One region of the Clostridium chauvoei genome, then DNA from elsewhere that is predicted to be linked to it. Evidence: a T-box and tRNA genes for the amino acid it is inferred to sense, from the RefSeq annotation. Region 1 holds a T-box; the other holds one or more tRNA genes.
The links. The T-box of region 1 lies ahead of thrS (threonine--tRNA ligase). A T-box ahead of a tRNA ligase gene usually reads a tRNA of that ligase, here a tRNA-Thr.
Positions count from the first base shown of each region.

Region 2: it has a tRNA-Thr gene. The T-box ahead of thrS (threonine--tRNA ligase) is inferred to sense a tRNA for this amino acid. The anticodon was not compared.

Region 1 covers NZ_CP018624.1:2,030,941-2,042,672, reverse strand. Annotated here, with positions in the region: gene BTM21_RS09600 (DUF998 domain-containing protein) at 1-59, shown strand, start outside; gene BTM21_RS09595 (FtsW/RodA/SpoVE family cell cycle protein) at 160-972, opposite strand; gene BTM21_RS09590 (hypothetical protein) at 1,081-1,563, shown strand; gene BTM21_RS09585 (hypothetical protein) at 1,704-2,027, opposite strand; gene BTM21_RS09580 (FAD-dependent oxidoreductase) at 2,171-3,610, shown strand; gene BTM21_RS13985 (NUDIX hydrolase) at 3,611-3,808, shown strand; T-box leader at 3,882-4,110, shown strand; gene thrS (threonine--tRNA ligase) at 4,167-6,077, shown strand; gene BTM21_RS09565 (hypothetical protein) at 6,197-6,478, shown strand; gene BTM21_RS09560 (hypothetical protein) at 6,526-6,720, shown strand; gene BTM21_RS09555 (DUF4230 domain-containing protein) at 7,186-7,821, shown strand; gene BTM21_RS09550 (HipA domain-containing protein) at 8,261-9,424, shown strand; gene BTM21_RS09545 (LytTR family DNA-binding domain-containing protein) at 9,645-10,085, shown strand; gene BTM21_RS09540 (DUF3021 domain-containing protein) at 10,095-10,541, shown strand; gene BTM21_RS09535 (metallophosphoesterase family protein) at 10,564-10,848, shown strand; gene BTM21_RS09530 (DUF1648 domain-containing protein) at 10,890-11,372, shown strand; gene BTM21_RS09525 (biliverdin-producing heme oxygenase) at 11,453-11,732, opposite strand, start outside.
Region 2 covers NZ_CP018624.1:2,386,701-2,398,432, forward strand. Annotated here, with positions in the region: gene rpoB (DNA-directed RNA polymerase subunit beta) at 1-2,527, opposite strand, end outside; gene rplL (50S ribosomal protein L7/L12) at 2,883-3,248, opposite strand; gene rplJ (50S ribosomal protein L10) at 3,282-3,785, opposite strand; ribosomal protein L10 leader region at 3,824-3,952, opposite strand; gene rplA (50S ribosomal protein L1) at 3,995-4,684, opposite strand; gene rplK (50S ribosomal protein L11) at 4,737-5,162, opposite strand; gene nusG (transcription termination/antitermination protein NusG) at 5,239-5,760, opposite strand; gene secE (preprotein translocase subunit SecE) at 5,795-6,028, opposite strand; gene rpmG (50S ribosomal protein L33) at 6,082-6,231, opposite strand; gene tuf (elongation factor Tu) at 6,406-7,599, opposite strand; tRNA gene BTM21_RS11275 (tRNA-Thr) at 7,694-7,769, opposite strand; gene sigH (RNA polymerase sporulation sigma factor SigH) at 7,852-8,496, opposite strand; gene BTM21_RS11285 (NYN domain-containing protein) at 8,567-9,079, opposite strand; gene rlmB (23S rRNA (guanosine(2251)-2'-O)-methyltransferase RlmB) at 9,106-10,020, opposite strand; gene BTM21_RS11295 (Mini-ribonuclease 3) at 10,048-10,461, opposite strand; gene cysS (cysteine--tRNA ligase) at 10,508-11,732, opposite strand, start outside.

The DNA of each region.
Region 1 (11,732 bases):
GGCAAAGGGTACTATGCTTGTTAATGTATATTCCTTTTATAGTTTGGATAATTATGTGAAATTAGAATTTAAAACTGGAACTTAGATGAGATTAATAAATTTATTGAAGGTTAAAGAATAACAAAGGGGATATCTATTTTGATATCCCTTTTAAATTACTTAATTTATTGATGAAAAAGGAGTATTTCTCCATTTATAAACATTACTTATTATTGCAATAGCAAAAATGTTAATTAATAAGCTGCTTCCTCCATAACTTATAAAAGGAAGTCCTACACCTGTTATAGGTGAAGCAGAGAAATTCATTAATATATTTAATAGGAATTGAGCTGCAAATATTGCACCATTTCCAAATAATCCAGCAGAATTTCTTAAATCATTTAGCTTAATATAAATCCAGCCACTACCTTCAGGGTCATTATATGGATTAAGAAAGCCTAATAACCTGTTAATTCTATAGGGAGCAGAAAGAAAAAATCCTGTAAGGAATATAACTAAAGGTGAAAATGAAATAATTATATGTTTTAACTTTACTCCAGAAATAAACATTACTGTTATAGCTGCAATTAAATATATTGTTGCATTAGATAATGAAGCTTCAAGTATAAAAATCAAACTGGGTAAAAGAGCTAGTAATAATCCTATACATAAATATTTTTTATTATTCCAATTCCAATTTTCAAAAATCCCAGCTAGAGAAATTATTAAGAAAAAAGGAGCTATAGTAAAAATATTAAAAGATATAGGTCCAATAATTACCCATCCAATAGCACCATTTATATGAGATGAGAAGAATATTGTTATCAAAGAAATAATTATTGTTGATATATAAATAAATTTACAGTACTTCTTTAAATTTCTATAATCTATTTTTAGCATAAGAACTAATAATAAAATTCCTCCTAAAGCAAAAATAATTGTTTTAGGTAGAGAATTAGCATAAACATCTAGTAATACATTATTTTTCTTCATAAAAGTTAATTTGTAAAGGTATTTATGGAAAATATAGTTTCTACTTAATTTTCTTGGTATATAATTAAGATATAAAAAATATAAAATAGCAATTAAGGATGTGACATAATGAACAAAGAATTTATTAAAAAATATTCATATATTTTACTAACTTTATGTACTGCAATATTAACATTAATATTTTCAAAAGCTAATATGATAGTAAAGGTTATATCAATAGTGGGACAAGTTTTTATAAATAAGTATATTTTAAAAATATTTATAGAAAAAGTTACTATGAAGTATAAAAAAATGAGATTGCCAAAAGTAGAGTGTTTATCTATCAATCCAAAACTAGACTACTTTATATCTATATTTTTAGATATATTTTTATATTGTTTCATTATGTATTTTATTATGATAATTAACATAAATGGTTTTACACACATAAACTTAAAGCATAATATACTGCTTATGATTTTTATAGTAACAATAGCGATTATAGGATTTATTTACGGAATGATGGGGGCAGAAATACAAATTACAAAAGAAGAAATAATTATATACTTAAAGGGAAATAAACAAATAATTATACATGATAAAAAGCCATAAAATATTTTAATGATATTTATTTTTAATCGAATATATCAAAATGAAAGGAGAATGGTTTAATTATATATAAATTAAATGGTTAAAAGCTATTATTTCGCATCTGGTAATGTGAAACAATAGCTTATTTTTATAAATTAAATTTAAAATATTAAAGTGTATAATCCAAATATTATTGAAGCTGTTACAAGGATATTTGGGATAATTGTTTTTTTAGGGTTTTTAAGCCTAAGTATAACTCCAATTAGTGAAACTATTCCAACAGCCCATGCAATACTTTTTTCTGTAAAGTAGTTTGTTGGTAAGCTAGTTGCATTAAGAAAAGCAATTAATATTGCCCAAACAGCTAAAGCGTAAAATGCTATATTTTTTATCTTGTCATTTTTTGAAAGGTAAAGTAAAGTTATTCCAAGTATACTTACTCCTATAAGAACAACGAATAAAATAAATAAATATCCAAGAGCCATAATTAATACCTCCAATTATTTTTTTATAATTTTACTATAAAACTATTAAAATTTCTAGGGGGATTTTTATAAATTGATTAAAAATACATACAATTATTATTTATATTATTTAAAAATTGGAATACTAAAATTGAGGTGATTTTATGAAATCTATATGGAGCGAAAGTTGTAATTTTGAAAAAAGAGAAGCTTTAAAGGGAGACATAAAAACTGATATTTTAGTTATTGGTGCAGGAATAGCAGGAGTATTAATAGCTTACATGTTAAAGGAAAGTGGGAAAGATGTAATTGTAATTGAAGGAGATGAAATAGCAGGTGGAAACACTAAAAATACTACTGCAAAGATAACATCTCAACATGATTTGATCTATAACAAATTAATATTGGAATTTGGAGAAGAAGGAGCTAGGCAATATGCCAAAGCAAATGAAATAGCCATAAAAAAATATAAAGAAATTATTGAAAAAAGAAAAATAGAGTGTGATTTTGAAGAGAAGTCAGCGTATATATATTCTTTAAATGAGATAGATAAGCTTAAAGAAGAGGTAGAAGCTGCTAAGAAATTAGGAATCAAGGCTGAATTTATAAAAGAAACTAACCTTCCTTTTGAAATTAAAGGAGCTGTTAAGTTTAATAATCAAGGACAGTTTAATCCACTAAAATTTTTAAAAGATATTTCAAAGGATTTAATTATATATGAAAATACTAGAGCGTTAGAAATTAAAGAGAATTTAGTAGTTACAAATAGGGGAGAGATAACTGCAAACCATATAGTTGTAGCAACACATTATCCAATAATGAATACACCAGGATATTATTTTATGCGAATGCATCAAGAAAGGTCTTATGTTATAGCTTTAGAAAATGTAAATAATATTGATGGAATGTATATAGATGCTGATAAAGAGGGGTATTCCTTTAGGACATATAAAAACTTGTTATTATTAGGCGGAATAACCCAAAGAACAGGTGAAAATGAAGAGGGTGGAAGCTATGATAAGTTAAGGCAGGTAACAAAAGAATTATTTCCAAATTCAAAAGAAAAATATTATTGGTCAGCTCAAGATTGCATGACTATGGATGGAATACCATATATAGGAGAATATTCTTATGAAACACCTAATATATATGTTGCTACAGGATTTAACAAATGGGGAATGACAAATTCTATGGTAGCAGCAATGATAATATCAGATATGATATTAGAAAAAGAAAATGATTTTTCAGATATATTTTCACCAAAAAGATTTGATTTATCATTATCAATAAATAATATAGCTAAAGATATAAGCCAAACAGCAAAGAATTTTATTGCACAAAAAGTTTATATTCCAAGTAATAGGATAGAACATATTAAAAATGGTCATGGTGGAATTGTTGATTATGATGGAGAAAAAGTTGGTGTTTATAAAGACAATGAAGGTAAAGCATTTTTTGTAACAACAAAATGTGCTCATTTAGGGTGCCAACTTCATTGGAATGCAGATGAATTAACATGGGATTGTCCATGTCATGGATCAAGATTTGATTATAAGGGAAGATTAATAGAAAGTCCTGCAACTAAAGATCTTATAGACGATTAAATTCCTTATTTACAAGAAATAAATAATCCACATAGAGGATGGGAATTTCCAGGGGGACAAATTGAGAATGGAGAAGATTTAATTGAAGGTGTAACAAGAGAGGTTCTTGAAGAATCAGGAATAGAAATAAAGGTAAAAAACTTAGTAGGAGTTTATTCAAGTAGACCTTATAAAATTTACAAAGAGCTGAATATTTAGAATTTAAATACTAATTAGGTATTTACAATATAATCTAAAAGGACTATAATCTAGGTGATATAAATTAAATATTAAATAAGCTATGAAAGGGAAAAGTATTATAGAATACAATTTTCAGGGAGGAAATATCATTGACTGCAAGTATTTCTAAATATGACTATAAGAAAAACTACCCTGGAGCTATGATTTATTAGCTAAATTAAGTGAAATGTCATCGGTGAAAGTCGTTAAAGCTATAGAGAAGAATTGAATTTTTTAATTCAATTTGGGTGGAACCACGGATAATCGCATTCGTCCCAAGCTAGGGATGGATGCTTTTTTTATATTTAAAATTAAACTTTAAGTAGGAGGTAAAAGAATGAGTATACAAATAAGAATTAATGATGGATCAATAAGAGAAATTGAAGAAAATTCAACTGTTCTTGATCTTGCAAAATCAATTAGCAGAAATTTAGGAAAAGAAGCAGTAGTTGGGGAAGTTAATAAGACCTTAGTTGATTTAGACTACAAGCTAAAAAATAATGATGAGGTAAATATATTAACAGCAGATGATGAAAAAGCAGTTGAAGTTATAAGACATTCTACCTCTCATATATTAGCACAAGCTGTAAAGAGAATTTATAAGGATGCAAAACTAGCTATAGGACCTTCAATAGAAAATGGATTTTATTATGATTTTGACATAGAAACTCCATTAACTACAGAGGATTTACAAAAAATCGAAAAAGAAATGAATAATATAATTAAAGAAAACTTAGGCTTTGAAAGAATTGATATTCCAAGAGAAGATGCTATAAAGCTAATGGAAGAAAAAGATGAGCCATATAAGGTAGAATTAATAAGAGATTTACCAGAAAATGAAAAAATCTCTTTATACAAACAAGGTGAACATATTGACCTTTGTAGAGGACCTCATATTAAATCAACAAAATACGTAAAGGCTTTTAAATTAACAAGTGTAGCTGGGGCATATTGGAGAGGAAACGAAAAAAATAAGATGTTACAAAGAGTATATGGTGTAGCATTTTCAAATAAAGAACAACTAGAAAAACATCTTCATAACTTAGAAGAAGCTAAGAAAAGAGACCATAGAAAATTAGGCAAAGAATTAAAGTTATTTACATTTATGAATGAGGGGCCAGGTTTCCCATTCTTCTTACCTAAGGGTGTAGTACTTAAAAATACTTTAATTGATTTCTGGAGAAAGCTTCATTATGATGCTGGATATGTTGAAGTTGAAACACCAATTATGTTAAATAAAAAGCTATGGGAAACTTCAGGACATTGGTATCATTACAAAGAAAATATGTACACTTCAATGATTGATGAAGAAGAATTTGCATTAAAGCCAATGAATTGCCCAGGAGGAATGCTAGTTTATAAATCAGAAGCACATTCATATAGAGATTTCCCAATGAGAGTTGGAGAACTTGGAAGAGTTCATAGACATGAACTTTCAGGAGCATTACATGGACTTATGAGAGTTAGAGCCTTTACTCAAGATGATGCACATATTTTCATGTTACCAGACCAAATAAAATCTGAAATAAAAGGTGTAGTAGACCTTATTGATAAAGTATATTCAATATTTGGCTTCAAATACAGCATTGAATTATCTACAAGACCAGAAGACTCTATGGGAAGTGATGAAGACTGGAATTTAGCAGAAGAATCACTAAAAGCAGCATTAAATGAACTTAACTTAGACTATGTAATAAATGAAGGTGATGGCGCATTTTATGGACCTAAAATAGATTTTCACCTTGAAGATAGCTTAGGTAGAACTTGGCAATGTGGAACAATTCAATTAGATTTCCAACTTCCACAAAGATTTGAACTAGACTATATAGGAAAAGATGGAGAAAAGCATAGACCAATAGTTATTCATAGAGTAATATTCGGAAGTATAGAAAGATTTATAGGAATATTAATTGAACACTTTGCAGGTAAATTCCCAACATGGCTTGCTCCAATTCAAGTTAAAATACTACCAATATCAGATAAGTTCAATGCTTATTCAGAAGAAGTTAAAAACAAACTAAATGCTAATGGAATAAGAGTTGAAATGGATTCTAGAAGCGAAAAAATAGGATATAAAATAAGAGAAGCAAGAAACGAAAGAATCCAATACATTATTGTTATTGGAGAAAAAGAAGAGCAGGAAAATAAGATTTCTATGCGTAGTAGAAAGAATGGCGATGAAGGTAGTATGGAACTAGAAGAGTTAATTAAAAGAATTAACAACGAAGTTGAAAATAAAGAATTATAAAATTAAAAATAACAGCAAATTAAGTTTAAAAACAAGGTGGATAAACGATTTATCCACCTTTAATTATACAAAATAAATTATTTATGTTAATAATATTTTATTATAAGGGGATGATTAATTTGAATAAATCTATAAATATTTTACTAATGATAATTTCCTACATAATTAGTTTAACTATATTTATACAATTAAATAAGAAGTGTAGCTGGTTTCAAGAAATTACTCAAAAAATAAAAAGCAATTATGAGTGGCAATTGGTAGTTGGATTAATGTCTTTAGTATTTATTATTAGTATAATTTTTAGTGAGTTTTTAATAAGTATTTCAATGATTTTAAATGGAAGTATTATTGCATTTATTTTATATATTAGAATATATAAAGTTGAACTGTATCATAAGTAATACTCTAAATTTAATTAGTAGAAAATACATAGAGTGAAATAAATAATATGTTAAATGCAGAAGGGGAAGAGTTAGAAAAATATAAGCAAAAATTATTAGATAATATAGAAAAACAAAATGATAAATCATTATTAAAGATTATGAATCCGTTCTATAGGTTTAAAAAGCAACTTAATGAATTTTTTAATAGTAGCGGATACTATGATATCTTTTTACCTAACATGAAAATATTAAGTAATTAGTACAAGGATTATCATGATAAACTTATAAAGTTAAATGATAAGTTATATAAGGAATTAGGTATTGAATATGATGAAAATATGAGAGTTGTAATAGGTAAAGATTAATTGAAGATTAATTAAGAAAAAGTTCTACTCTTTGCAGGATGGGGCACTTTTTTCTTTGCTTTTAATTTTAATATATTACTTTAAAATTATAACATAATTATGTATAACATATACATAAGAATAAAATGGGAAAATGTCATTTTAAGATGTAAAAAGGGAATTAAGATTATAAACACATATTTTTAGAGTTAATATAGTTGGGTATTTAAAAATATGCTATAATTATGTTAATTTATCTAATAAAAAATGTATTTTTATGTAGAATTTATAAAGGCATCTAAGAATTTAGACATGCTATTTTATGAAAATTGTATGCTTTATTGTAATGAAGAATTTTAAGTAAAGGGAGAGGAAAAGTTTATGAGTATGCAAAATGAAATGGTAAAAAAGGGTGGGATTAAATTAAAGTTTTTAAAAAGGTATTCTATTAAACAGAAAATAATAGGTATTGTGATTCTAGCATGTATTGTTGCTGTAGCAATTGGATTAAGTAAATTTGTTTCATTTGATAATAAGACTACAAAAATTGGATTTGAAGATATTGGAGAGTTAGCTACCCAAACTGCCTATTGTACAGAATTAAATGTTACAGATAAGTCAAGGAACTTGTTTGGAATTACAATACCATTTACGCAAAGTAAATACATATATAGCTACGATATAGTTATAAAAGCTGGTTTTAATTTTGAAGATATTGAGTGGAAAGAAAATGGGACTAGCATTGAAGTAAAGCTACCAAAGTCAAAGGTATTAAGTAGTGAAATAGACTTAGGTTCATTTAAAATATATCATGAGGATGATAGTATCTTTACTAAAGTTACCATTACAGAAAATAATGAAGTAATGAAGGAATTAAAAGAAAAAGCAGAAAAAGATTCTATTGCAAATGGTTTATTAGATAATGCTCGTACTAATGGAGAAAAAATGTTAACAGCATTTTTTGGGAATGTATATGATTTAAAAAAATATGAAATAATTTTTAAAGATAAAGAATAGTGAGGAATACTATGAAAAAACTTTTATATGCACTTGGAAGTATTATAATTGCAATTATATTATTTTACTTTGTATTATTTTTAACGGCATAAGATACAAAAAATTATGTTTATTTTTTAAAAAAACGTGATATTATATAAATAAGAAAAGCTTAGTGCCTGTAACACTAAGTAATCCTTAGAACATTTATTTTGTTTTAGGGCTATTATATGAATTAAATAGAGATTTAATTAAGAGTTTAAAGCACTATTCTTGGTCGGATGGGTGCTTTTTTCTTTGCTTTTAATTTCAATCTCGCTACCTGAATATAGTTTATTCACATAGCCCTATATCAAAATTACAGTTCCATTTAGTATGTGATAAACTATTGTTATAATATAATATCTAAGATATTATATTATTAAAGATATACGTAGAATATAAGAGGGAGAGTGAAATAATGGAAAATATATATACACTATATTCCAAAGATAAACCTCTAATAGATTTTAAGAAAGTTGATACACTTGATAAGAAGTATGAAGTTATAAAAATATATGAGGAAAATAGAAATATATTACCATACAGATTAAAGGATAATATAGATATATTTGATTTTTGGTTAGATAGCAGACCAATTCCAACCAATAGAGAACATATAGAAAATGTAATAGAAGCTTTAATGCTTAGTGATAGACCAGATCCATTTGATTATTTAAAGATTAATAATGGAGTTTCATTAAATGATACTTATTGGATTAAGAATTCAAATGATGAAATAAGCTGGTATGATAAAGATTTTTCATGTGTCAATTTATATGAAAATGGATTTAAAGAATCATTAGGAATAATAACTTTTTTTGGTAATACTTCATCTTTAGGTGGTAGAATAAATACACCTGAATTAACTACACAAGGAATGTTAGGTAAAGCATGGAGACAACTAGATGATGGAATCTATTTATATAAAAAGGGCTCATCAGGAGCGGCCAATGCAGGTAATGAACCTTATTCAGAGGTTATTGCATCACAAGTTGCTGATATAATAGGAATACCACATATTAAATATGAATTAGATAGATGGCAAGATATCTTATGTACTAAATGCAAGTTGTTTACTGATGTTGATCATGGGTACCTAACAATGGCAGAGTTTTTATCTACAGAAGTAGGGACTAAAGATAGATGGAAATATAATGATATTAAAAGTTTAGTTTCTGATGAAATAATGTTAGGAATAGATGATATGATAGTTTTTGACTATATTATTGAAAATAAAGATAGACATTTTAATAATTTTGGATTTATTAGAAATAATAATACAGGAGAAATTGAAAAATTAGCTCCTATATTTGATAATGGATTTTCATTATTGAATTTTCATATGGAGTATGAACTAAAAGAGTTTGACTTTGATAGTTATTCAGATTTAGGTACATTCTATATTAAGAATAGGGATCAGGCTAAGGATGTTATTAAGAGGAACCCTAAAAAATATAAAAAATGGGCCAAGGAATTAAATAATAAAATAGATACTATTAATTTTTATAGTGTTGAAAAATATAGAGAAAAAGCAATAAAGGATTTACTAAAAAGCAGATGTAGAGTAATTCAAAGTATCTAATAGTAAGTCTTAATATAGATAATACCCTTTCGGATTATATTCGTTGGGGTATTATTATTTATTATATAAATAGTTAAGTAAAAAAATGGTGGATGAATTATAAGTATAAGCAATTGTGTAATTTTCACCACTTATCTTTAAATATTGACCACTTATGAAAAAACAGTAGAGTATAGGTCTTTATATGTTTATAATATCACCATAAGAAGGAGGTAATTAGATGCAAGTTGAAATAAAAATTGATAATAGCTGTAAAGAACCAAAAGTTATTATAATTACTGATAAGATGACAGATGAAATAAATAATATAATAAAAAAGCTTTCTGATGAAGAACCACAGATAATAGCTGGTTTTCAGAAAGGTATTTTGGAGATATTAGACCAATCAAATATTAGTCGTATTTATACAGTAGATGGAAAAGTAATTGCCTTGACAAATAAAGGGGAATATTCCCTAAGACTACGCTTATATGAGTTGGAAGAACGTCTTAATAAAAATAACTTTGTTCGTATTTCTAATTCAGAAATTATAAATTTAAAAAAGGTAAAATCTTTTGATTTGAGTTTTACTGGTACTATTTGTGTTTCAATGTTAGACAATACAGTAACATATGTTTCAAGACGATATGTTGCTAAAATAAAACAAATATTAGGATTATGAGGTGGTTATATGAAAAAGAAAGCTTTTTTTCTTAGTTTATTAGGATTCCCTTTAGGGATTTCAATTGGATATATTATTTCAATTATTATTTCCATTTGCTTTGGACAAGGATATTATTCACCATGTGCTCCAGGGCTTATTGATGCAACGGGTAGTGAAATTAATGCAGTTATTTTGCAAACTATTTTAAGTGGATTTGTAGGCTCAGCTTTTGCAGGAAGTTCGGTAATTTGGGAAATGGATAATTGGAGTATAGCAAAACAAACAAGTATATATTTTTTTATTACATCTATAGTGATGATGCCCATTGCTTATTTAATGAATTGGATGGAGCATAGTCTTATGGGATTTGTAAGTTATTTTGGAATTTTTATTATAATATTTATAGTTATATGGGTTATACAATATTTTATATTGAAAAGTAAGATCAAAAAAATAAATTCAAAATTTAAATAGGTTTGATTATAATAATTAAGACATTCACTATATAGGCACTACATCAGATGTTCATGGTGATATTTCGAATTTAAAGTCATGGTTATCTAATTTAGATAAAGATTCAAAGCCTTTAGATTATATGATTTTTGGTGGTGACTATGTAGGACCAAAGGAAGCAGAAAATTGTGTGAAGGCTGTAAATGAAGAATCACAGGGAACTCAAGTTATATTAGCAAAAGGTAACCATGATGCATGTTGTTGTATTAAAAATTTAGATACTCCCTTGAAATTTATTTGCAAATATAGTAAAAAGGAATATAATTAAGGCATAAAAGGTATTTAATACTATTATTAGGGGGAGTAGTTATGGATAAAGCTACTTATAAAAAATTAAATAAAATCATAGATATAGTAGGTGTAGTATTAATTATAGCTTTAGTTTTAATTACATTTATAGGTTGGATAAATGCACCTGAAATTGTACCAACTCATTATAATTTTAATGGAGAAGTTGATGGATATGGTTCAAAGAATACAATGTTTATTTTATTACCAGTAGTTGTTATAGTTTATATTGGAATGGCTATTTTATCTAAATATCCTGAAGTGTATAATTATTGTGTTGAAATAAATCCAATAAATAAAGAAAAACAATATTTGATGGCATCAACATTTATGAAGATTATTAATATTGAAATAGCATCTATGTTTTTTTATACCCAATCAAAGATAGTAATTGGAATGAATTCAGAGATGAAGAATTTATCAAGTGCATTTTTACCTATATCTTTAATTGTTATATTTGGAACAATTGCAATCTATATTCGTAAATCAATAAAGAATAAATAATATATAAAAATATCCTAAGATAAGAAGCTTAATATCTTCTACATCTTAGGATATTTTAATTTAGAATAAAGAAAAGAATATTATTTTAATTTAGCTTCTAATTCATTTGAAATTGCAAGGTTATAAATATAAGCATTGTTAACTTCATTTATAAAATCAACTTTAAGGTCATCTGATAATTTAATTTCACCTAATAGATTATGATATTTCATAACATAACCTCTTAAATCACTAATATCAGGGAATTGATAGTAGTTTAATCCTTCATTTGAAATCTTGTAGTTTGTGCTTAATAATGAAAGGAAGGTTCTACCACCAAATAAATCAGCTAAAAATCTTGTGTAAGCATATGCAACTACA
Region 2 (11,732 bases), 360 kb from region 1:
TTATTCCTCTATCATCTATATCCTTTAAAGCATCTTCACTTACATTTGGAATATCTCTAGTTATTTCTTCCGGTCCTAACTTTGTATCTCTCGCTTCACATTCATATTCTTCTATATGAATTGAAGTAAATACATCTTCTCTAACTAATTCTTCAGAGATTAACATAGCATCTTCGTAGTTATAACCTTCCCAAGTTATAAAGCCCATTCTGATGTTTTTACCTAATGATATTTCTCCTAAATCAGTTGATGGTCCATCAGCTAATACTTGGTTTTTAAATACTATTTCACCTTTATCAACTAATGGTCTTTGGTTAATACAAGTACCTTGGTTACTTCTCTTGAATTTTAGAAGTTTATAAGTATCTATACCACCATCTAATTCTCTTTTTATTCTTATTTCGCTTGCGCTTACATAAACAACTGTACCAGCATTCTTAGCCTTTGGAAGAACTCCTGAATCTACAGCTGCCTTAAATTCTATACCAGTACCTACTATTGGAGCTTGTGGCTTTAATAATGGAACTGCTTGACGTTGCATGTTTGAACCCATCAGTGCTCTAGATGCATCATCATTTTCAAGGAAAGGTATCATAGCTGTTGCTACAGAAACGATTTGTCTTGGTGAAACATCAATTAAATCTACTTCTTCTGCATTAACAACTAATACTTCATGCTTAAATCTTACTGTAACTCTGCTATCAACGAACTTTCTATTTTCACCAATAGGTTCTTTAGCTTGAGCAACTAGATATTGATCTTCTTCATCAGCAGTAAAGTATCTAATTTCATCTGTAATAATACCTTTTTCTTTATCTATAACTCTATATGGAGTTTCTATAAATCCATATTCATTTACTTTTGCATATGTTGCAAGTGAGTTGATTAATCCTATATTTGGACCTTCTGGCGTTTCTATAGGACACATTCTACCATAATGTGAATGGTGAACGTCTCTTACTTCGAAACCAGCTCTTTCTCTTGAAAGACCTCCTGGTCCTAAAGCTGATAATCTTCTCTTATGTGTTAATTCTGATAATGGATTTGTTTGATCCATGAATTGAGACAATTGTGAACTACCAAAGAATTCTTTAATAGCTGCAGCAACTGGTCTAATATTAATTAACATTTGCGGAGTTATTGATTCTTGGTCTTGAATAGTCATTCTTTCCTTAACTACTCTTTCCATTCTTGATAAACCAATTCTAAATTGATTTTGTAATAACTCTCCAACAGATCTTAATCTTCTGTTTCCTAAATGATCGATATCATCTACATATCCTATTTCATAAGGTAATCCTAATTCATAGCTTATTGTAGCAAAAATATCTTCTCTTATTATATGTTTAGGAATTAATCTGTTTATGTTTCTCTTTATTTCTTCTTTTATAGTTGCTTCATCATCATAATTATCAAGTATTTCTTTTAAAGTAGGATAGTGAACTAATTCTTTAATATTTAAGTCATCAATATTAAATGAAATATGTTTAGTAATATCAACAAAGTGATTACCTATTACTTTTAATACTCTATCTTCTACTAAAATATCTACTGAATTAATACCTACATTTTGAATTTCTTCAGCTAAACTTCTGCTAATTTTTTGGCCTTGCTCAACCATAATTTCTCCTGTTTGAGGATTAACTATGTCTTCTGCAGCTACTTGATTAACAAGTCTTAAGTTTAGTGCCAACTTTTTGTTGAATTTGTATCTACCAACTCTTGATAAATCATATCTCTTTGCGTCAAAGAATAATGAATCTATTAGAGATATAGCACTATCAACTGTAGGTGGTTCGCCTGGTCTTAATCTTTTATAGATTTCTAATAAGGCTTCTTCTTTAGTCTTTGTATTATCTTTTTCAATCGTTGCCTTAAATCTTTCATCTTCACCAAAGTACTCTAAAAGTTCTTGATCACTTCCAAGTCCCATAGCTCTTCCTAATATAGATATTGGAAGTTTTCTTGTTTTATCTATTCTTACATAGATAATATCGTTAGAATCTGTTTCATATTCTAACCAAGCACCTCTGTTAGGAATTACAGTTGATGAATATAACTTTTTACCAGTCTTATCAACACTATAATTGTAATAAACACCTGGTGATCTTACTAATTGGCTAACAATTACTCTTTCAGCACCGTTTATGATGAAAGTTCCTTGTTCAGTCATTAGTGGGAAATCACCCATAAATACTTCTTGTTCTTTAATTTCTCCAGTTTCATTATTTTGTAATCTTACTGAAACTTTTAATGGTGCAGCATAAGTTGCGTCTCTTTCCTTACACTCTTCCACTGAGTACTTAATATTTTCCATATCAAGTTTATAGTCAATAAATTCAAGTACTAGATTTCCAGTAAAGTTTGTTATCGGATTAACGTCATCAAATACTTCATGAAGACCTTCCTTTAAAAACCACTGATAAGAATCTAATTGTACTTCAATAAGATTTGGCATTTCAGTTACGTCTTTAACCTTACCAAAACTCATTCTAGTTCTTTTTCCAACTTGGACAGGATGTACCATGAATTTTCACCCCTTGTATAAAACTAAAATAACCAAAAGCATACTTCCCCTAAGGACTTACGCTTTCGGACAGCATCACTTATTAGTATAACCACATCTGTTCTTGATTATACCTATTTTCAATTTGAATATAGACTTATCCATATTGAATAGTACATTTTATGATAGTATCATAATTGTTTTGTGTTGTCAATATTTAATACCTGTTAGTATAAATTTTTAAGTATAATTTAATTTTTATAAACCAAAACATTATAAAACTATATAAAGTATCCCAGGAATATGATATTTTATATAGTTTCATTTAGGCAATTAAAAAGGTGCCATTACAGCACCTTTTTATATAAAGTTTAAATTACTTTATTTCTACTTCTGCTCCAACTTCAGCTAATTTAGCTTTCATATCTTCAGCAGCTTCCTTTGATACAGCTTCCTTAAGTGTCTTAGGAGCTCCATCAACTATTTCCTTAGCTTCTTTTAATCCTAATCCAGTTAATTCTCTAACTACTTTGATAACCTTTATTTTTTGTCCACCAGCGTTAGCTAATATTACATCAAATTCAGTCTTTTCTTCAGCAGCAGCACCTGCAACAGCACCACCTGCAACTGCTACTGGAGCAGCAGCACTAACACCGAACTCCTCTTCGCAAGCTTTTACTAATTCATTTAATTCTAAAACGCTCATTTCTTTAATAGCTTGAATTATATCTTCTCTTGTCATTATAATTGCACCTCCAAATTTTTTAATCAGTTATTATTCAGCTGATTCTGATTCTTTTTTTTCTTTAATTGCATTTAATAAGTATGCAAGGTTTGATAATGGAGCCTTGAAGCTTCCAAGAAGTTTTGCAATAAGCACTTCTTTTGGTGGTATTGTAGCAAGTTGTTCAACTTCTGCCTTATTGTAGATAGTTCCATCTACTATACCAGCCTTTAATTCTAATTTCTTATGATCCTTTGCAAATGTGTGTAACACTCTTGCAGGAGCAGTAGCATCTTCGTATCCGAAAGCTATTGAAACAGGTCCTTCTAAGTATTGTTCTACACCATCTAAACCTAATTCTTTAGCAGCTAATGTTACTAAGCTATTCTTATAAACTTTGTATTCAACACCAGCTTCTCTTAAAGATTTTCTTAAAGCTGTATCTTCTTCAACAGTTAAACCTTGATATTGAGCTAAAACTACCGCTTGAGCTTTTTCAAGTTTTTCTTTTATTTCAGCTACTTTAGCTTCTTTAATTTGTCTATTCTTGTTCATTACTGTGTGTCCACCTCCTCACAGTCTTCAAACTGCAAATTTATATTAAGAAAGGCCTTCCCATCGACGCAGGAAGACCAATAATCACTAACCTTGGCATTCCTAGGTAGGTGATTATCTTTAAACCTTTCGGCACCTACTGTCTTTGGAAACAGTATTTTCTTTTACAACAGAACTTATTATATTACATAAGTTCTATGATGTCAATATTAATCTAAAACTTTTGTTGGATTAACTTTTGCTCCAGGTCCCATTGTGCTTGAAACAGATACTGACTTAACGTATTGTCCCTTAGCAGCTGCTGGTTTAGCCTTAACTAAAGCGTCCATTAAAGCATGGAAGTTTTGTTGTAATTTTTCAACACCAAATGACTTCTTACCGATTGGGCAGTGAACGATAGCAGTTTTATCAACTCTATATTCTACTTTACCAGCTTTTATTTCAGCTATTGCCTTAGCAACATCAAATGTAACTGTACCTGATTTTGGGTTTGGCATTAATCCCTTAGGTCCTAAAACTCTACCGATTCTACCAACAACACCCATCATATCTGGTGTAGCTACAACTACATCGTAGTCAAACCAGTTTTCGCTTTGAATCTTTTGAACTAAATCTTCAGCTCCAACGAAATCTGCTCCAGCTTCTTGAGCTTCTTTAGCCTTTTCACCTTTAGCAAATACTAATACTCTTACAGTTTTACCAGTTCCGTTTGGAAGAACTACTGCTCCTCTAACTTGTTGGTCTGCATGTCTTGGGTCAACCCCTAATCTAACGTGTAATTCTATAGTTTCATCAAATTTAGCTTTTGCAGTTTTAACAGCTAAGTCTAAAGCTTCTGATGGAGTATATAGAACATTTTTATCTATTAATTTTGCACTTTCAATATAATTCTTTCCCATAATTTGCCTCCTTTGTGGTTTTAACGGTTTTTACCTCCCACGCTTTTACGAATTACTCTTCAATAGTTACGCCCATACTTCTTGCAGTACCTTCGATCATGCTCATAGCAGTTTCGATTGTTGCTGCGTTTAAGTCTGGCATTTTTAATTCAGCAATTTTTCTTACTTGATCCTTTGTTAACTTACCAACCTTAGTTCTGTTTGGAACTCCTGAACCACTTTCTAGTCCTAATTCCTTTTTGATAAGAACTGCTGCTGGAGGAGTCTTTAAGATAAAACTAAAAGATCTATCTTGGTAAACTGTTATAACTACTGGTATTATTAAACCAGCTTGATTAGCAGTTTTTGCGTTGAACTCCTTACAGAAACCCATAATATTAACACCATGTTGACCTAATGCTGGCCCAACTGGTGGTGCTGGTGTTGCCTTACCTGCAGCAAGTTGAAGTTTGATCATTCCTGTTACTTTCTTAGCCATGTATTTTTCCTCCTATACTGTGGTAATACGGACTTTTTAGTCCTCCCACTTTATTAAAACATTAGCTTATAATTTATTAAACTAATTTTTCAACTTGTGTAAAATCTAGTTCAGCTAGAGTTTCTCTGCCGAACATATCGATTGATGCTTTTATTTTGCGTTTTTCTAAATTAATCTCTTGAATAGTCGCTACAAATTCTCTTAGCGGACCTGAGATAACTCTTACGCTTTCCCCTACTTCTAAGTCTATTTCAATAGGTGTTTCTATAACTCCCATTGATTCAACTTCATCATCAGTAAGCGGTACTGGTTTAGACGCTGGACCAACAAATCCTGTTACGCCTCTTGTATTTCTAACCACATACCATGATTCATCTGTCATTAGCATTTTTACTAACACATATCCAGGGAATTTCTTTTTAAGAGAAATCTTTTGTTTACCATCTTTCTCTTCTATAACTTCTTCCATAGGCACTTGAATGTCTTGAAGTAAGTTTTCAAGATTTCTGTTTTCGATGGTCTTTTCAAGATTTGCTTTTACTTTGTTTTCATAGCCTGAGTATGTGTGTACAACATACCATCTTGCTCTATCACTCATATTTTCTTAATAGGTGAAAACCACCTAAACCTCCTTATTTCAATTTTAACAATAATTCAAAGAGGTTTTGAAAAATATAATCTAACCCGCCTACTAATATCATATATATTAGAGCTACTACGCCAACTGCAATTAACGCTTTTTTAGTGTCATTTTTAGAAGGCCAAGTTATTCTTTTAACTTCTGCCTTAACCTCTCTAAAAAATTTAGATATTCCACCTTTTTCAGATGGAGTTTTAGTTAAATTTACATTTTCCTTAACAGCCATTATACTTCACATCCTTATTTCTCGTGAGCATGTGCATCTATTATATTAGCTAATTATTTTGTTTCTCTATGAAGTGTATGCTTCTTACAGAACTTGCAGTATTTTTGCATGTCTAATCTGTCTGGGTTATTCTTCTTGTTCTTCATTGAATTGTAATTTCTTTGCTTACACTCTGTGCATGCTAAAGTTATCTTTACTCTCACAGTCTGCACCTCCAGTTTATCGTAAATAATATCAAAACTTATTTGCTCTAATGTTATTTTATTCGTTAATTACTTAAACACATTATCACAAATAAAGTATTATGTCAATATATCAACCTTTGTAAAGGACTAGGTAAACAAACCCAGTCCTATTACTTATATGTTATATATGTCTTATTCGATTATGCTAGTAACAACTCCTGAACCTACAGTTCTTCCACCTTCTCTGATAGCGAATCTTAATCCTTCATCCATTGCTACTTGAGTGATTAATTCAACGTTCATATCAATGTGGTCTCCTGGCATAACCATTTCCATTCCGTCTGGTAATTTGATTGATCCAGTAACGTCTGTTGTTCTGAAGTAGAATTGTGGTCTGTATCCATCGAAGAATGGAGTATGTCTTCCACCTTCTTCTTTCTTAAGTACGTATACTTGACCTACGAACTTGCTGTGTGGCTTAACTGATCCAGTCTTTGCTAATACTTGACCTCTTTCGATGTCTGTTCTTTGAACACCTCTTAAAAGAACTCCTACGTTATCTCCAGCTTGTGCTTCGTCTAGTAACTTTCTGAACATTTCTATTCCTGTTACTACTACTTTTCTGCTTTCTTCTGATAATCCAACGATTTCTACTTCGTCTCCTACGTGAAGAACTCCTCTTTCAACTCTTCCTGTTGCAACTGTTCCTCTACCAGTGATTGTGAATACATCTTCTACTGGCATTAAGAATGGCTTATCTGTTGCTCTTTCTGGTGTTGGAATATAGCTATCTACTGCTTCCATTAATTCTAAGATTGGAGCGATTGCTTTTTCATCTGTTGGGTTTTCTAATGCTACTAAAGCTGATCCCTTGATTACTGGAATATCATCTCCTGGGAAGTTGTATTCTGATAATAATTCTCTAACTTCCATTTCTACTAATTCTAATAATTCTTCGTCATCTACCATATCTGCCTTGTTTAAGAATACTACGATATAGTCAACACCAACTCTTGATGCTAGTAGTATATGTTCTCTTGTTTGTGGCATTGGACCATCTGCTGCTGAACAAACTAGGATTGCTCCATCCATTTGTGCTGCTCCTGTGATCATGTTCTTAACATAGTCAGCATGTCCTGGACAGTCAACGTGTGCATAGTGTCTGTTGTCTGTTTGGTATTCAACGTGTGCTGTATTGATTGTGATTCCTCTTTCTTTTTCTTCTGGAGCCTTATCAATTTCATCATATTTGAATGATTCTGCTAATCCTCTGTTTGCTAAAACAGTTGTGATTGCAGCTGTTAATGTAGTCTTACCGTGGTCAACGTGACCAATTGTTCCAATGTTTACGTGTGGTTTGCTTCTTTCGAATTTTTGCTTTGCCATTGTAAATTCCTCCTTTAATCTTTCTAATAAACTTTGCCTAGCGTTTTGTACTTTTTAAAATATGTTGAAATTATAAATGTAAAATCAACTATACTGGAGCTCACGATCGGGATTGAACCGACGACCTCCGCCTTACCAAGGCGACGCTCTACCAACTGAGCTACGTGAGCACTCTTGCTTGCTCTGTAGTTTAATATACCAATTATAAAGTTTACTATTATTTAAAACCTTTGTCAATAAAAAATAAATACTTTATTTTCTAGTATCTAAACATTTTTCTAGTTTCCTTTTTACTCTTTGTAAAGCGTTATCTATAGACTTTGATTGTCTGTCTAAATCACATGCAATTTCTTGATATGATTTCCCATCTAAATAGGATTGAAGCACTTCTAGCTCTAAACTTGATAGAACCTTTTGCATCTCTCCTTCTATACTTTTCATTTGCTCTTCTCCTATTATGAGTTCTTCAGGATCACTTATTCTAAATCCTGAAAGAATATCTAATAGTGTTCTATCAGATTCTTCTTCATAAATAGGTTTATTTAATGATACATATGTATTTAAAGGAATATGTTTTTGTCTTGTTGCAGTTTTAATAGCTGTTATAATTTGTCTTGTTACACAAAGTTCTGCAAAAGCTTTAAAACTTGTTAACTTATCTGTTTTAAAATCTCTTATAGCTTTATATAACCCAATCATCCCTTCTTGATATATATCTTCTTTGTCTGCCCCAATAAGAAAATATGATTTTGATTTTAGTTTTACAAAGTTTTCATATTTAGATATTAGATACTCTTGGGCTCGTATATTTCCTTTCTGGGATTCGACTACAATTTCTTCATCCAGCATATCTTCAAAGCCAATAACAGTTTCTGCAACACATCCCTTATTATCCACACTTTTTCCCCCTCAACCCCATATTTTTTTCTACAATTACATCCTATTTGTATTATTTTATTCAAATAATTTACTTACTTCTTCTCATAGCTTCTAACTTTAGTAAAGTTTCATTGTTAATATTGTCACCTAAATGATTTTTATTAACTGTATAATTCTTTCTCGTTTTATTTTTTATAAGTAACTCTGATTGTATTATATCATTGTAAAACTCTAAAGCTGATACTCTTACAGCACCTCTTTGAAATATAGTTTGTTGCTCTAGCCAATCTGAAGTAACTACGTAAACTTCAAATTTTCTTCCTAGATTATGGACTTCTCTTTCAATATAAGAATCTGCCGTTTCTCCATCTTTAGTAAATACTACAGTTATATTTTTATTAATACTTTCTTTTTTCTCTATACTTCCACTAACTTTATGAGCATCAAAAACTATAACAATTTTACAATCATTATACACTCCATAATTATGTAGTATATCTATTAAATTTTGTCTTGTTCCTTGGAAGCTATGGTCTTTTTCATTTTTCAAATTAGGCCAACTATTAACTACATTGTATCCATCAACAAATATGATCTTCACAATTTACCTCTTTTATATTTCCAAGTTTATTTTGATAGTCTTCCCTTTAATACTTCATACATCATTATACCACCTGCAACTGAAGCATTTAAAGAGTTAATTTTTCCTATCATCGGAATTTTAACTAACTTATCACATTTTTTTAATGTTAATTTAGATATACCTCTTCCTTCACTCCCAATAACAATTGCACATGGTCCATTAAAGTTAACTTCATAACTATACTCTGTACCTTCTATATCAGCTCCATATACCCAAACGCCTTCTTCTTTTAATTCATCTATTATAGCATTTATATTTGTTACTTTTGCTATATTCATATGCTCTATAGCTCCTACTGAACATTTATATACTGTTGATGTTATTCCAACATTTCTTCTTTTTGGTATTATAATTCCATGCGCCCCACATAACTCTGCAGTTCTTATTATTGAACCTAAATTGTGTGGGTCCTCTATTTCATCTAAGATTATTATAAATGGATCTTCATTTTTTTCTTTAGCTATTTTTAATATATCTACAACTTCACAATATTTAAATGGCGTAACTAAAGCTATTGTTCCTTGATGATTTGCGCCTTCACTCATTGAGTCTAGTTTTTTTCTATCAACTTCTTTAATAACAATGCTCTTCTCTCTTGCTAAGTTTATTATAGCTTTAATTGATCCTTCTACATCACCTTTTGCTATATATAAGCACTCTATAGTTCTATCACTTTTTAAAACTTCCATAACGGCATTTCTACCAACTATTAAGTCTTCTCTCATTGATTGTACATTTTTAGAAGTATTCTCCTTATTTTCTATGTACTCTTGATTATTATTATACTCTCTTCCTTTTCTAGGTTCTCTAAAGTTTCTCTTAGAATTTTTATTGCTTCCTGAAAAAACTTCTCTCTCTAATCTAGCATTTTTTCTTTCTAATCTAGTTCCTTTCGTCACTATAATCACTCCTATTCCTTATATTTATTATAATTCTATCTTTACACTAGTTTCTAATACCTTTGTTAGTCTTTCTTTATCTCCAATTAAATATAAATACCCTACTAAAGCTTCAAAGCCTGTTGCATTTCTATAGTCTCTTACATCAGCATTTTTAGGTACTGTAGCAGACTTTGCATTTCTACCTCTCTTATAAATATAAAGTTCTTCTTCTGTTAACATGTCTTCTATATTATGCATTATTGTAGACTGGCTCTTAGCTTTTACATAACCTATAGCTTTTACATGCATTTTATGAGCTGATAAATCAGTATTTTCTGTAAGTATATAATTTCTTATGTATATTTCATATACCCCATCCCCTATCAATGCTAATTGCAAAGGATTTAATTGTCTTGCCTCTTCTTTACTAAATTCTCTAATTTTTAAATCATCTAACATGATTCTCTCCTTTAAATAAAGGCTGCAATATTGCAGCCTTGATATTTTAATTAATCTTTTTCCATCTAACTCCTTGTGGAGTATCTTCTAATACTATATTTCTAGCTTTAAGATCATCTCTTATCTTATCTGCTAAGGCAAAATCTCTATCTTTTCTTGCTTGTTGTCTTTGTTCAATTAATGCTTCAATTTCATCTTCTAAACTTCCTTTAGTTGAGTTTTGAAGTATTCCTAACGGTAGTCCTAATTCTTTTATTAATTCGAGAGCTTTTTCACATAATTCTTTTGATGACTCTATTGTTATATTGCTATTTGTATCTTTAATTAAATCAAATATAGCTGTTATAGCATCTGCTGTATTAAAATCATCATCCATTTTCTCTATATATTTTTGTCTGTATTTATCTAATGATATTAAGTATTCTTTTTCTTTATCATCCATTTTTTCTTTTGTTACTTCATCAATAAGATTTTCTAAGTTTGATATAGCATTATATAGTCTTTCAATTGATGCTTTAGCTGAATCTAATAACTCTTTACTAAAATTCAATTGTACTCTATAGTGTCCTGATAGCATTAAAAATCTTATTACATCTGCTTCATAATCTTTTAAAGCATCTCTAGCTGTTAAGAAATTGTTTAATGACTTAGACATTTTTTGATTATTAACATTTAAAAATGCCCCATGTACCCAGTAATTTGCAAAAGTCTTCCCTGTTAATGCTTCACTTTGGGCAATTTCATTTTCATGGTGTGGGAAAGCTAAATCCATACCACCTGCATGTATATCTATAGTATCGCCTAATAGTTTTTTAGCCATACATGAACACTCTATATGCCAACCTGGTCTTCCCATTCCCCAAGGACTTTCCCAAGCAGGTTCACCTGGTTTTTGAGACTTCCAAACAGCAAAATCCATAGGATCTTCTTTTCTTTCATCTACATTTATTCTAGCTCCAGCTTGTAAATCTTCTAGATTTTGACCTACTAATTTCCCATAACCTTCAAATTTCTTTGTTCTAAAATATACATCTCCATCAACTTCATATGCATATCCCTTTTCTATTAAACTTTCTACAAATTCAATAATATCTGATATATATTCAGTTGCTCTTGGATTTACTGATGCTCTTTTTATATTTAATCCATCAGCATCTTTATAATACTCACAAATATATTTATCACCTATCTCTTTAACAGTAGTTGATTCTTCATTTGCTTTCTTTATCATCTTATCATCAATATCTGTAAAGTTTTGTATAAATGTTACA